Starkeya sp. ORNL1: one gene and its partners. Each later gene encodes a partner of the first gene's protein in a complex. Links are inferred from orthologs where the notes say so. Each region holds a gene or a part of one and is shown in the gene's direction. Other genes may lie near its edges.

Evidence for each region. Proteins that work in one complex are often made in the same cells at the same time.
Region 2: the proteins of dnaN (region 1) and G3545_RS04255 are in contact, whole or in part, in a solved structure (PDB 1OK7), measured with the Escherichia coli proteins. The link is inferred for Starkeya sp. ORNL1 from one-to-one orthologs.
Region 3: the proteins of dnaN (region 1) and G3545_RS17530 are in contact, whole or in part, in a cryo-EM structure (PDB 8GIZ), measured with the Escherichia coli proteins. The link is inferred for Starkeya sp. ORNL1 from one-to-one orthologs.

Annotation. Positions count from the first base shown.
Region 1 is NZ_CP048834.1:2,613,869-2,618,800, forward strand. Bases 744-3,706 are described here. They hold dnaN (DNA polymerase III subunit beta), read left to right. Parts: upstream 744-1,648; coding sequence 1,649-2,764; downstream 2,765-3,706. Other genes in these bases: dnaA (chromosomal replication initiator protein DnaA), read left to right, coding at 744-1,377; recF (DNA replication/repair protein RecF), read left to right, coding at 2,761-3,706. Outside these bases: more of dnaA, read left to right, coding at 1-743; more of recF, read left to right, coding at 3,707-3,921; G3545_RS12580 (GNAT family N-acetyltransferase), read left to right, coding at 4,066-4,488; G3545_RS12585 (LysE family translocator), read left to right, coding at 4,533-4,932. UniProt on the Escherichia coli protein: Confers DNA tethering and processivity to DNA polymerases and other proteins. Acts as a clamp, forming a ring around DNA (a reaction catalyzed by the clamp-loading complex) which diffuses in an ATP-independent manner freely and bidirectionally along dsDNA.
Region 2 is NZ_CP048834.1:884,461-888,345, forward strand. Bases 1-2,901 are described here. They hold G3545_RS04255 (DNA polymerase IV), read left to right. Parts: upstream 1-740; coding sequence 741-2,063; downstream 2,064-2,901. Other genes in these bases: G3545_RS04245 (response regulator), read right to left, coding at 1-271; G3545_RS04250 (DUF3572 domain-containing protein), read left to right, coding at 417-731; G3545_RS04260 (cell envelope integrity EipB family protein), read right to left, coding at 2,020-2,847. In the rest of the region: G3545_RS04265 (RidA family protein), read left to right, coding at 2,991-3,458; G3545_RS04270 (glycerophosphodiester phosphodiesterase family protein), read left to right, coding at 3,464-3,885. UniProt on the Escherichia coli protein: Poorly processive, error-prone DNA polymerase involved in translesion repair and untargeted mutagenesis. Copies undamaged DNA at stalled replication forks, which arise in vivo from mismatched or misaligned primer ends.
Region 3 is NZ_CP048834.1:3,690,301-3,694,247, reverse strand. The notes cover bases 1-2,963. They hold G3545_RS17530 (DNA polymerase III subunit gamma/tau), read left to right. Parts: upstream 1-542; coding sequence 543-2,384; downstream 2,385-2,963. Other genes in these bases: G3545_RS17520 (GNAT family N-acetyltransferase), read left to right, coding at 2,804-2,963; G3545_RS17525 (YbaB/EbfC family nucleoid-associated protein), read left to right, coding at 2,404-2,724; G3545_RS17540 (HIT family protein), read right to left, coding at 1-134. Also shown: more of G3545_RS17520, read left to right, coding at 2,964-3,256; G3545_RS17515 (TetR/AcrR family transcriptional regulator), read right to left, coding at 3,329-3,946; G3545_RS17510 (acyl-[ACP]--phospholipid O-acyltransferase), read right to left, coding at 3,943-3,947. UniProt on the Escherichia coli protein: Part of the beta sliding clamp loading complex, which hydrolyzes ATP to load the beta clamp onto primed DNA to form the DNA replication pre-initiation complex.

The DNA of each region.
Region 1 (4,932 bases):
GTCTATTCGAGCTGGTTCCCGCGTATCGAGCTCGACGGTGTGAGTGCGGGCCTGGTGCGCCTGTCGGTGCCGACGCGCTTCCTGAAGGCATGGATTCAGCAGCATTATCTCGATCGGCTCGGCGAATTGTGGCGCGAGGAGCTGTCCGCCGCGCGCGTCGAACTGGTGGTGCGCAGCGCGGTGATGCGCGCCCCTGGTGCGCTGGCGCCCCGCGCCGCCGCGCCTCGTCCCAACGATGCGCGCGGCCAGGATGCGGCCCGCCAGGGCTCCGTTCGCGGCCTTGATAGCCGCGAGTCCACTCAGCCGGACGAGGCGCGCAGCGCGTCCATCCATGCGGGTGGCTCGCCGCTCGATCCGCGCCTCACCTTCGAGACCTATCGCCTCGGCTCGTCGAACCGCCTCGCCCATGCCGCCGCGCTGAAGGTGGCAGAGGCGCCGGAAGGCGCGGGCGCGGTGTTCAACCCGCTCTATCTCCATGCCGCGGTCGGGCTCGGCAAGACGCACCTGTTGCAGGCCATTGCCTCGTTCGGTGCGGCGCGTGGGCGCCGGGTGGTGTACCTCACCGCCGAGCGCTTCATGTACGGCTTCGTCAATGCGCTGAAGAACCAGTCCTCGCTGGCCTTCAAGGAGCAGCTGCGCGGCATCGACACGCTGATCATCGACGACCTGCAATTCCTCCAGGGCAAGAGCGTGCAGCAGGAATTCTGCCACACCCTCAACGCCTTGATGGACGCCGGCCGGCAGGTGGTGATCGCCGCCGACCGTCCTCCGGCGGAACTCGACGCGCTGGAGGAGCGGGTGCGCTCGCGCCTGGCCGCCGGGCTGGTGGTGGAGATCGCCCCGCTCGACGAGGAACTGCGCCTCGCCATCCTCACCGCGCGCGTCACCGCGCTCGGCCAGCAGCATCCGGGCTTCACCGTGCCGGCGGACGTCATCTCCTTCATCGCCCGTCATTGCGGGCAGAACGGGCGTGATCTCGACGGCGCGCTGAACCGGCTGCTGGCGCACAACCAGCTCACCTCGCGCGCCATCACTCTGGAGATGGCGGAGACCGCGGTGCGCGACCTGGTGCGCTCGAGCGAACCGAAGCGGGTGCGGGTCGACGACATCCTTCGCATCGTCGCCAAGCACTACAACGTGACCCGCGCCGATATCCTCTCGCAGCGCCGCACCGCGAATGTGGTGAAGCCGCGCCAGGTGGCGATGTATCTCGCCAAGACCCTGACGCTGCGTTCGCTGCCCGAGATCGGCCGACGCTTCGGCGGCCGGGACCACACCACCGTGCTGCACGCGGTGCGCAAGATCGAAGGCCTGGTCGGCAGCGACCGCTCGCTGGCCGACGAGGTCGAGGCGCTGAAGCGTCTGGTCAACGAGTAGCATCCCGGCGCGCAAGCGCCCGGCCGACGAGTAGGGAAACCCGGCAGACCGGGCGTTTCCCCGCAATCCCCGTGCTTTTCCCCATTAAAGCACGGGCGCCTGTCAGCGGTACCCTTGCGTCCAGGCGGCACTGGCGGCAATGTCGTCGGCCCGGCGGCGCGCCCGCGCCGCCCGCCGGGGCGCGATGGGGATGCGCCGGCCGCCGAGGCTGCGCCCGCTCCTGACCGCGCCCCGCGCGTCCTCCTGTTTCCAGTGTACGGGTGTCGCGGCCATGAAGGTCACTGTCGAGCGGGCCGAGTTGCTCAAGTCTCTCGCCCACGTCCACCGTGTCGTCGAGCGGCGCAACACCATTCCGATCCTGGCGAACGTGCTGATGCGCACCGATGCGCGCGGCCTCGCCCTGAAGGCGACCGATCTCGACATCGAGATCATCGAGACCATTCCCGCCGAGGTCGGCCAGGAAGGCGCCACCACGGTGCCGGCGCACACCATCTACGACATCGTGCGCAAGCTGCCCGAAGGCTCGCAGGTGCAGATCGAGACCTCTGGCGACCGCGGCACGCTCACCGTGCGCGCCGGCCGCTCGCGGTTCGCTTTGCAGACGCTGCCCGAGAATGACTTCCCGGACATCGCCGCCGGCGAGATGAGCCATCGCTTTACCGTGCAGGCGGGCGATCTCAAGCGTCTCGTCGACAAGACGCAGTTCGCCATCTCGACCGAAGAGACCCGCTATTATCTCAACGGCATCTATCTGCATGTCGCCGAGGCCGCCGGCCCGGTGCTGCGAGCCGTGGCGACCGACGGGCACCGCCTCGCCCAGGCCGAGATCGCGGCCCCGGCGGGCTCTGCCGGCATGGCCGGCGTGATCGTGCCGCGCAAGGCGGTGGCCGAGATCCAGCGCCTGCTCGACGACGCCGAGGCCGAGATCACAGTGGAGCTCTCCACCGCCAAGATCCGCGTACTGCTCGACCGCGTGGTGCTGACCTCGAAACTGATCGACGGCACCTTCCCGGACTATGGCCGCGTCATCCCGGTCGGCAATGACAAGACGCTGGTGGTGGACAAGGCCGGCTTCGCCTCGGCGGTCGACCGCGTCTCCACCGTCGCCAGCGAGCGCGGCCGCGCGGTGAAGCTCTCCATCGCCGACGGCAAGCTGACCTTGTCCGTCACCAATCCGGACTCCGGCAGCGCGACCGAGGAGATCGAGGTCGAGTACGGCTCGGAGCCGCTCGATATCGGCTTCAACAGCCGGTATCTGCTCGACATCACCGCGCAGATCGAGGGCGAGACCGCTGAGCTGAAGCTGGCGGACGCCGGCTCGCCGACCCTGGTCCAGGACCCCGAGCGCCGCGGCGCGCTCTATGTCCTGATGCCGATGCGCGTGTGAGCACGGCCTCCGCCCGCATCACCCGCTTGCGCCTCACCAATTTCCGCAGCTATCGCGCGGCGGACATCACCGCCGGTGACGGCCCGGTGGTGCTGGTGGGGCCGAACGGCGCGGGCAAGACCAATCTGCTGGAAGCCATCTCCTTCCTCTCGCCGGGCCGCGGGCTGCGCCGCGCCCAGCTTGGCGAGGTGGCCGCGCGCGATAGCGAGGGCGTTCCGACCGAAAGCTGGGCGGTGTCCGCCACGGTCGAGGGCGCCTATGGCGAGGTGACGCTCGGCACCGGGGTCGAGGCGGACGCCAACGCCGAGAGCGGACGCTCGCGCCGCACCCGCATCGACCGCGAGCCGGTGTCCTCCGCCAGCGCCTTTGCCGATCATATCCGCGTCGTCTGGCTGACGCCGGAGATGGACGGGCTGTTCCTCGGCCCGCCCGGCGACCGGCGCCGCTTCCTCGACCGGCTGGTGCTGGCGGTCGATGCCGAGCACGGCGCGCGGGTCAACGCGCTGGAGCGGGCGCTGCGCTCGCGCAACCGCCTGCTGGAGGAGCCCTCCCCCGACGCGCGCTATCTCGACGCGGTGGAGCAGGAACTGGCCGCGCTCGCCGTCGCGGTCGCGGCGGCGCGGGCGGAGACGGTGCGGCGCCTCGCCGCCGGCATCGCGGCGGGCCGCGACGACGCCTCGCCATTTCCCTGGGCGACAATCGCGCTCGACGGCGCGGTCGAGCGGGCGCTGGCCCAGCGCCCGGCGACCCTGGTCGAGGACGAGTACCGCGCCACGCTGCGCACCGGGCGTGGGCGCGACCGGGCGGCAGGGCGCACGCTGGAAGGCCCGCATCTGACCGACCTCATTGTCGGCCACGGTCCCAAGGCGATCCCGGCGGCGCAGGGCTCGACCGGCGAGCAGAAGGCGCTGCTGATCGGCCTCGCGCTCGCCCATGCCCGCCTCGTCGGCGAGATGGCCGGCATCGCGCCGGTGATCCTGCTCGACGACGTCGTCGCCTATCTCGACCCGGCGCGGCGCGCGGCGCTGTTCGAGGCGCTCGACGCGCTCGGCGCGCAGGTCTGGATGACCGGCGCCGACCCCGCCGCCTTCGCCGCGCTGCAGGGCCGGGCGGAACGGTTCACGGTGCGGCCGGGGAAGGTAGAGCGGGAGGGGTGAGTGAGTGTCGTTCGGCTTCAGCATCCTTCGAGGCTCGCTGCGCGAGCACCTCAGGATGACGTCGCGCTAAATAGAACCACGTCATCCTGAGGTGCTCGGGCAAAGCCCGGGCCTCGAAGGATGCTCAAGCCGAGCGAGCTTGCCATGACCGAGCAGCCCACCATCCTCTACGCCGTTGAACCCACCCTCCCCGTCGCCGAGTTCCGCCAGGTGCTGGTGGACTCCGGCCTCGGCGGCATCCGACCGGTCGACGACCTGCCGCGCCTGGACGTGATGCTCGCGAACGCCAATCTGCTCGTGACCGCCCGCCTCGCCGGTACCGGCGCGCTGGTCGGCGTCGCTCGCGGCATGACCGATTTTTCCTGGATCTGCTATATCTCCGAAATTGGCGTATCCCGCGACGCGCAGGGGCTCGGCATCGGCAAAGGCCTGCTGGACGAGGTTTGCCGCCGATTGGGCCCGCAAGTCGCCCTGGTACTCGCCTCGGTGCCCGAAGCCGTCGGCTTCTATGAGCGGTTCGGCATGGAACGGGTCGCGGACGCCTTCTGGCATCGGCGCAAAGCCTAGGTTTCCGGTTGACATTTCTCACGCATGCGCGTACGCACGCGCGCATGGAATTCGCCGACCTCATCGTCTTCGCCGGGATTTTCGTCCTCGCAGTGGCATCCCCCGGCCCGGCGGTGGTGGCGCTGCTGGCGCGCACGCTCGCCCGCGGCCGCAAGGGCTCGGGTCCGCTGATCGCCGGCCTCATCCTTGGTGACCTGGTGTGGCTCAGCGCCGCCGCGCTCGGCATGGCGGCGGTCGCGGCGGCGCTGGGCTCGCTGTTCTTCCTGGTGCGGCTCGCCGGTGCGGCCTATCTGCTCTATCTCGCCTGGAAGCTGTGGACCGCGCCGACCGCGCTCGGCCACGCCGCGGAGTTGCCGGAAAGCGGCTCGGCCTTCGGCCTGTTCGGCTCCGGGCTCGCCATCTCCATGGGCAACCCCAAGACCATGGCGTTCTATCTGGCGCTGC
Region 2 (3,885 bases), 1.7 Mb from region 1 along the record:
CGTCGCCCTTCATGGCGAAGGCGGTGACTGCGACCACGGGGATCGCGCGCAGCTCGGGATCTTCCTTCAGCCAGCGCGTCACATCGAGACCGGAAACCTCGGGAAGCTGGATGTCCATCAGGATGAGATCCGGCTTATGCTTGCGGGCGAGTTCCAGCGCCTCGGCGCCGTTGCGCGTCTCCACGGTCGCATAGCCGTGCGCTTCCAGCAGATCGTGAAAGAGCTTCATGTTGAGCTCGTTGTCTTCCACGATCAGAATGGTTTTGGCCATGTTACTCTCGGTGTCGCGGTTCTCGGTGTGGTTGCTCGCGGTATTTGCGCCGCCTCAGGCGGCCCCCACCGGACAAGAAACCCGGCCCGACGAACCCGGCCTGCCACGGTGGGCAAACTAGCCCTCATTCCTTACGGAACAACAAATGCGATCGTCTAAACTCCGGCCTTTGACCACGGCAGTAGCGGCCCGCGAAGTCGCCATCGGCGCCCTCGGCTTCCTCGCCGTCGATCCGGAGCGAATCGGCCCGTTCCTCGCCGAGAGCGGCCTCTCCCCGGCGGACCTGCGCGGTGTCGTCGGCTCGGCGGCCTTTCAGGTAGCCATTCTCGACTATCTCATCAATCGCCAGGATCTGCTGCTGGAATATGCGCGCGGCGCGCAGATTGATCCCGGCCATGTGGTCGCCGCCCGCGAGATCCTCGCCCACGAGCCGGCGGACCGGAATCCGGACCGGGGCTGAGGGAGTGCCATGGCTGCGATGCCCGGGCTCTGCCGCGACTGCCTTGCCGACACCGGCGGCGCGCTGCGCTGCCAGCGGTGCGGCAGCCCGCGCACGCTCGTGCATGGCGAACTGCTAGCGCTCAGCATCGCCCATATCGATTGCGATGCCTTCTATGCGGCGATCGAGAAGCGCGACGATCCCTCGCTACGCGACAAGCCGCTGATCATCGGCGGCGGCAAGCGCGGCGTCGTCTCCACCGCCTGCTACCTCGCCCGGGTAACCGGCGTGCGCTCGGCCATGCCGATGTTCAAGGCGCGCGCGCTCTGCCCGGACGCCGTGGTGATCAAGCCGAACATGGCGAAATATGTCGCGGTCGGCCGGCAGATGCGCGAGCGCATGCTGCGCCTCACGCCGCTGGTGGAGCCGCTTTCGATCGACGAGGCATTCCTGGACCTTTCCGGCACGCAGCGGCTCCACGGCGCGCCGCCGGCGCATCTGCTCGCCCGTTTCGCCCGCGATGTCGAAGCCGAGATCGGCATCACCGTCTCGATCGGGCTGGCGCCGAACAAATTCCTCGCCAAGCTCGCCTCAGACCTCGACAAGCCGCGCGGCTTCGCGGTGATCGGCGCGGCCGAGGCGCGGGCCTTCCTCGCCCCGCGCCCGGTGGGCGCCATTTGGGGGGTCGGCAAGGCGACGCAGGAGCGCCTCGCCCGCGACGGCTACCGCACCATCGCCGACCTGCAGCAGGCGAACGACGTGGACCTGGCGCGCAAGCTCGGCGCCGAGGGACTGCGGCTGGCGCGGCTCGCCCGCGGCGAGGATAATCGCCGGGTCAATCCGGAGCGCGAGACCAAGAGCATCTCGTCCGAGACCACCTTCGATGACGACATCGCCGAATTCCGCTTCCTGGAGCAGACGCTGTTCCGGCTCGCCGAGAAGGTCTCGGCGCGGCTGAAGGCGGCCGAGCTTTCCGGCCGCACCGTGACCTTGAAGCTGAAGACCGCGGATTTCCGCCTGATTACCCGCGCCCGCTCGCTGGAGGCGCCGACCCAGCTTTCGCACCGCCTCTTCGATACCGCCCGCGAGTTGCTGGCCCGCGAGACCAACGGCACGCGCTACCGGCTCATCGGGGTCGGGGTCTCGGAACTCGAGGACCCGACGCTGGCCGACCCGGCCGACCTGGTCGACGTCCAGGGCACCAAGCGCGGCGTCGCCGAACTCGCCATCGACAAGCTCAGGGCGAAGTTCGGCACCGACGCGGTGGGCCGCGGCATCCTCATCGACGCGCCGACGCGCGCCTCCAACGCTACTTCGCGCACGGTTCCTCAGGAAGCGCCTCGAAAGCGGTGAGCTGGCCACGCAGCACGAAGTCGCCATAGTCCAGCTTCAGCGCCCGGCTGACGCCGTTGTCGTAGAGATCGAAGCTGATCACATAATCGGGCGTGGTGGCGCTGGTGCCGCGCTCGAAATAGCTGATGGTCACGGGAAAGCGCGTGCGCCCCGCCAGCCCGGTCGCCTTGGCGGCATCCTCGAGCCCGTCGGTCGCGGTCTTGGCCTTGCCGATGATGGCGAGCGTGTCATAGACCTTCTTGCCATCGGAGGAGCCGTCATAGACCGGCACTTCCAGCACCGGATCGCCGGCCTCGGCCTGGGTCAGCACCTTGATCACGTGCTGGGTCGGCAGCACCACGTCGGGACCGAGCGAGAAGCTCTCCTTGGCCGGCTTGGTAGCATTGACGAACAGCTTGCCGTCGCGCCGCTCGGCGACACCATCGGCATCGTCGCGAACCTCGGCATTGATCTTGTTCTGGATCTTGAAGCGATAGGTGTTGGCTTCGCCGTCTTCCCACGTCGTGGTGGAGAGCGCACTGGTCATGCGCCCGCCCCCGTCCGTGTCGAGATCGGTGCGCTGCACGAGTTTCACGGTGTAGCCGTTGCAGGCATTGCCGCGCATCTCATAGACAATCTCCCCTTGCGCGGCCTCCACATTCTTGGCGGCCTTGGAGCCGTCGAGCGAGAGCGCATAGATGGCGCGGTGCGGGGCGAGCTGGATCGCCGCGGCCGAAGCACTTCCCACCGGCACGAGGCATAGCAGGCCAAGGCCGCAGGCGCGGGCGAAGTCGTCGAGACCCATGGGGCGAAGCTCCTTAACGGCAGGCAAATGCGCGGCTTGCGCACGGCAAATCGATCGTCCAAACATCGGTGATCAAACACAAGGCGAGAACAAGGGCGAAAGTTGGAACGCCCTCGCCTTCCCCGCTGATTACGGAGACTGACATGACCGGCACGATCGACGCGAAGCTGGCGTCCCTGGGCATCACCATACCGACGCCCGTGGCGCCGGCGGCGAATTATGTGCCGACCGTCGTCAGCGGCAACCTGCTGTTCGTCTCCGGTCAGATCTCGGTGACCGCGGATGGCACCAGGCTCACCGGCAAGTTGGGCGAGACCGTCGATGCCGAGGCCGGCCGTGTTGCCGCGCGCCAGTGCGGCATCAATCTCATTGCGCAGGTCAAGGCGGCGCTGGGCGGCGATCTCGATCGGGTGAAGCGCGTGGTGAAGCTCACCGGCTTCGTCAATTCGACGCCTGATTTCACCGACCAGCCCAAGGTGGTGAATGGCTGTTCGGACCTGTTCGTCGAGGTGTTCGGCGAGGCCGGACGCCATGCCCGCTCGGCGGTCGGCGTCGCGCAATTGCCGTTCGGGGTTTCCGTCGAGGTCGAAGCCATCATCGAGATCGCCTGATGCCGCTGGCGGGATCGGACTGGCTGACCGCCCGGCCGGTCGCGCACCGCGCCTTGCACGATGCGGCGGCCGGCATCATCGAGAACATGCCGTCCGCGGTCGATGCGGCCATTGCCGGCCTGTACGCGATCGAGGTCGATGTGCAGATGTCGTCGGACGGCGAGGCCATGGTGTTCCATGACGACGACCTCGATCGGCTGACGCTCGCTACCGGCCCGCTGAAGACGCTGACTGCCCGCGCGCTTCAAGCGGTGGAATTCCGTTCCACCGCCGATCGCATGATGAGCCTGCCGGACCTGCTCGAGCGGGTTGCCGGACGCGTGCCGCTGGTGATCGAGCTGAAGAGCCATTTCGACGGCGACACGTCGGTGGCGGTGCGTGCCTGCGAACTGGTGGCGGACTATGCCGGGCCGGCGGCCTTGATGTC
Region 3 (3,947 bases), 1.1 Mb from region 1 along the record:
GCGCGCTTCGGCACCAGGATCAGCCACGGGAAGCGGGCGTCATCCATCAGCCGGACGGTGGAAAGCGTGAGCTCGCCGACCGCAAAGGTGTCGTCGTCGAGGCGGGGATCGAGGATGAAAGCGGGGTCTGGCATAAGGCGGGTTCCGGCGGGCGGCTAGCTATAGACCACGCCGGACTTCTTGGCACCGTTCAAAAACAGGTGGTCACATGCAGATGTCATCCCGGCCCCACGGGTCTTGCCTCCGGCAAGCCCGAGGGCAGGCTCCGCGAAGCGGAGAGCCGGGATCGTACGAAGATGAAGAGCGTTTGCGCGATCCCGGATCGGCCTGCGGCCGTTCGGGATGATGTCCAGTTTGGATGACATTGGACAAACGCCGCCGGCCCTTGCGTCGCGTCCCGGATCATCCGATATAGGGGCCGGGAGGTTGGCGGTGGACGAGCCACTCGCCAACCGGGTCAGGTCCGGAAGGAAGCAGCCCCAACGAGCCCGTCTCGGGTCGCATGTCAGCCTCCCACCCTATTCCCGAGCCATGGATGCGCGATGAGCGAGGGCGCCGCTCCTGATGACGACGCCCCCGGGTTTGCATTGCCCGGGCTGGATGTGCCGGCAATCGCCGCTCCCTATCGCGTGCTCGCCCGCAAATACCGTCCGCAGAGCTTCGATGACCTGATCGGCCAGGAAGCGATGGTGCGCACGCTGAAGAACGCGTTCGCCTCCAACCGCATCGCGCAGGCCTATATCCTCACCGGCGTGCGCGGCGTCGGCAAGACCACCACCGCCCGCATCCTCGCCCGCGCTTTGAACTATGAGCCGCCGGAAGGCGGGGGCGCCCCCACGCTCGATATGCCGGTGCTCGGCCGGCACTGCCGTGACATCATCGAGAGCCGCCATGTCGACGTCCAGGAGATGGACGCCGCCTCCAATACCGGCATCGGCGACATTCGCGAGATCATCGAGGCGGCGCGCTACAAGCCGGTCCTGGCGCGCTACAAGGTCTTCATCATCGACGAAGTGCACATGCTCTCCACGGCGGCCTTCAACGGGCTCTTGAAGACGCTCGAAGAGCCGCCCGAGCATGTGAAGTTCATCTTCGCCACCACCGAGATCCGCAAGGTTCCGGTGACTGTGCTGTCGCGGTGCCAGCGCTTCGATCTGCGCCGGGTCGATGCCGGCGTGCTCGCCGGGCATCTGCGCACGATCTGCGAAGCGGAGCATGTGAGCGTCGCGCCCGAGGCACTCGGCCTCGTCGCCCGCGCCGCCGAGGGCTCGGTGCGCGACGCGCTTTCGCTGCTCGACCAGGCGATCGCGCACGGTAGTGGTACCGTGCATGCTGACGAGGTGCGTTCGCTGCTCGGCCTTGCCGACAAGGCCCGCGTCATCGACCTGTTCGAAGCGCTGATGAAGGGCGATATCGGCGCCGCGCTGACCGAGCTGCGCGAGCAATATGACGCCGGTGCCGATCCGGCGGTGGCGATCTCCGACCTCGCCGAATTCACCCATTTCGTCACGCGGCTGAAGATCATCCCGGAGACCGCCACCGATCCCTCGCTGATCGAGGCCGAGCGGGTGCGTGGCGCGGATTTCGCGTCCAGGCTTTCCATGCGCGTGCTGGCGCGGGCCTGGCAGATGCTGACCAAGGGCCTCGCCGAGGTGCAGCAGGCGGCCAAACCCATGCAGGCGGCGGAGATGGTGCTGGTGCGCCTCGCCTACGCCGCCGATCTGCCGACGCCGGACGAAGCGCTGCGTCGTCTGAAGGAAGATGCATCGAACGGCGAGGGCACACCATCCGCACAGCGCCCGGCACCGCCGTCCGGCCCGAGCGCCTCCAGTGGTGGCGGGGCGCGTCTCGCCTTGGCGACGCAGAATTCGGCGCCGCGGCCGCAGCCGGTCGAACGCGCGCCGGAGCCGGTGCCCGCCGGTCCCAGGCTCTCCACCATGGTCGACCTCGCGGCGCTGGCCTCCGCGCAGCGCGATCTCAGGATGAAGCACGCCATCGAGAACCAGATGCGTCCCGTTGCCTTCGAGGAAGGGCGGATCGAGATCGCGCTGGTGCCTGGCGCCTCGCCGGCGCTGGTGCAGGAGCTGCAGAACAAGATCTCCAACTGGACCGGCCGGCGCTGGCTGATCGCGCTGTCGCAGCAGGAGCCGGCCGAGCCGACGCTGGCCGAGCAGAAGGACGCCGAGCACGCCTCGATGATGACCGGCGTGCGCGCCGATCCGCTGGTCGCCGCGGTGCTGGAGCGCTTTCCGGGCGCTTCCATCGTCGATGTGCGCACCCGGCTCAGTGAGGAAGCGGCGCCGGAGATGTCGCCGGAAGAGTATGAAGGGCTGGTCGCCGCGCTCAATGAAGGGCCGGGACCGGACGACGAGATCGAGTTCTAGAAGTTAAAGAGGACGTTCCATGAAAGACCTTCTCGGCATGATGTCCAAGCTGAAGGACATGCAGGCGCGCATGGAGCAGCTTCAGAACGAGCTGGAGGCGACCGAGGTCGAAGGCGTCTCCGGCGCCGGCATGGTCAAGGTGACGCTGACCGCCAAGGGTTCGCTGAAGGGCCTCTCCATCGATCCGAGCCTGCTCAATCCAGACGAAGCGGAGATACTGGAAGACCTGATCATCGCCGCCCACGCCGACGCCCGCACCAAGGGCGACCGGCTGATCCAGGAGAAGACCCAGGCGCTGACCGCCGGCCTGCCGATCCCACCGGGCATGAAGCTGTTCTGATCGACTTCCCTCTCCCGCAAGCGGGAGAGGGAGTCGGTCGCGATCGCGGGCGGCTTCCACAATCCCACAAGGAACGAGCATGAGCGCCGACATCGTCATCCGCCCGATCGAAGCCGACCAGCAATCGTCATGGCTGCCGCTCTGGCGCGGCTACCAGGCGTTCTACAAGGTCGACATTCCCGACGACGTCTCGGCGGTGACCTGGGCACGCCTGCTGGATGCTGGCGAGCCGGTGCATGGTGCGTTGGCGTGGCAGGGTGAGCGGGCCGTCGGCCTTGTCCACTACATCTTCCACCGCTCGACCTGGATGGCGGAGAATTATTGCTACCTGAACGATCTCTTCGTCTATCCCGAGGTGCGCGGCGGCGGCATCGGCCGCGCGCTGATCGAGCATGTCTATGCCGCGGCGCAGGCGAAGGGAACCAGGCGCGTCTATTGGCTGACGCATGAGACCAATTCGACCGCGATCAAGCTCTATGAGCAGGTCGCGCAGCGTCCCGGCTTCGTCCAGTTCTACCGGATCCTTCCGTGACGACGTCATCTCGGACGGCTGAAGGCCGATCCGGGATCGCGCAAACATCGGGGAGCGATCCCGGCTCTCCGGCTACGCCTGCGGCCGGGATGATGATGCATTGACTGCGGCCAGCACCGCCTGAGTGATCCGCTCCGCGTGCCGCATCAGCGGGCCCTCCAGGCGCCCGTAAAGCACGAACACCGCCGGCTGCACCACGCAGCCGAGCGCCAGCGCGCTGGCGAGCGCGACGTCCTGCTCCGGCACCTCGCCGCGCGCGATGCCCTCGCGCAGCAACCCCGCCAGCGCTTCCACCACATTCTCGGCCGGCTCGATCGGCACCGCGCCGAGATGGTCGTGCTGGCTGATGAGCAGATAGGCGAACAGCGCCGGCTCGGCGTCGAACAGGGAGCAGGCATGCTCGGCCACGGCGCGAATGCGGCCGGCAAAGTCCGGCACCACGCGCGCCACCTCATCGATGCCACGCGCGAGCTCGGCATAGCGGCCGAGGAACAGCTCGCGCGCCAGCGCCTCCTTGGAGACGAAATGGCGGTAGAGTGCGCCTTCCGCCACGCCGACCGCCTGGGCGATATCGCGCACCGAAGTGCCGTGAACGCCTTTCGAGGCGAACAGCCGCAACGCTTCCGTCTCGATGCGCGCGCGCGTCTCGGTGCCGTCGCGGCCCCGGCGGACGACTGCCGGGCGGCTCATG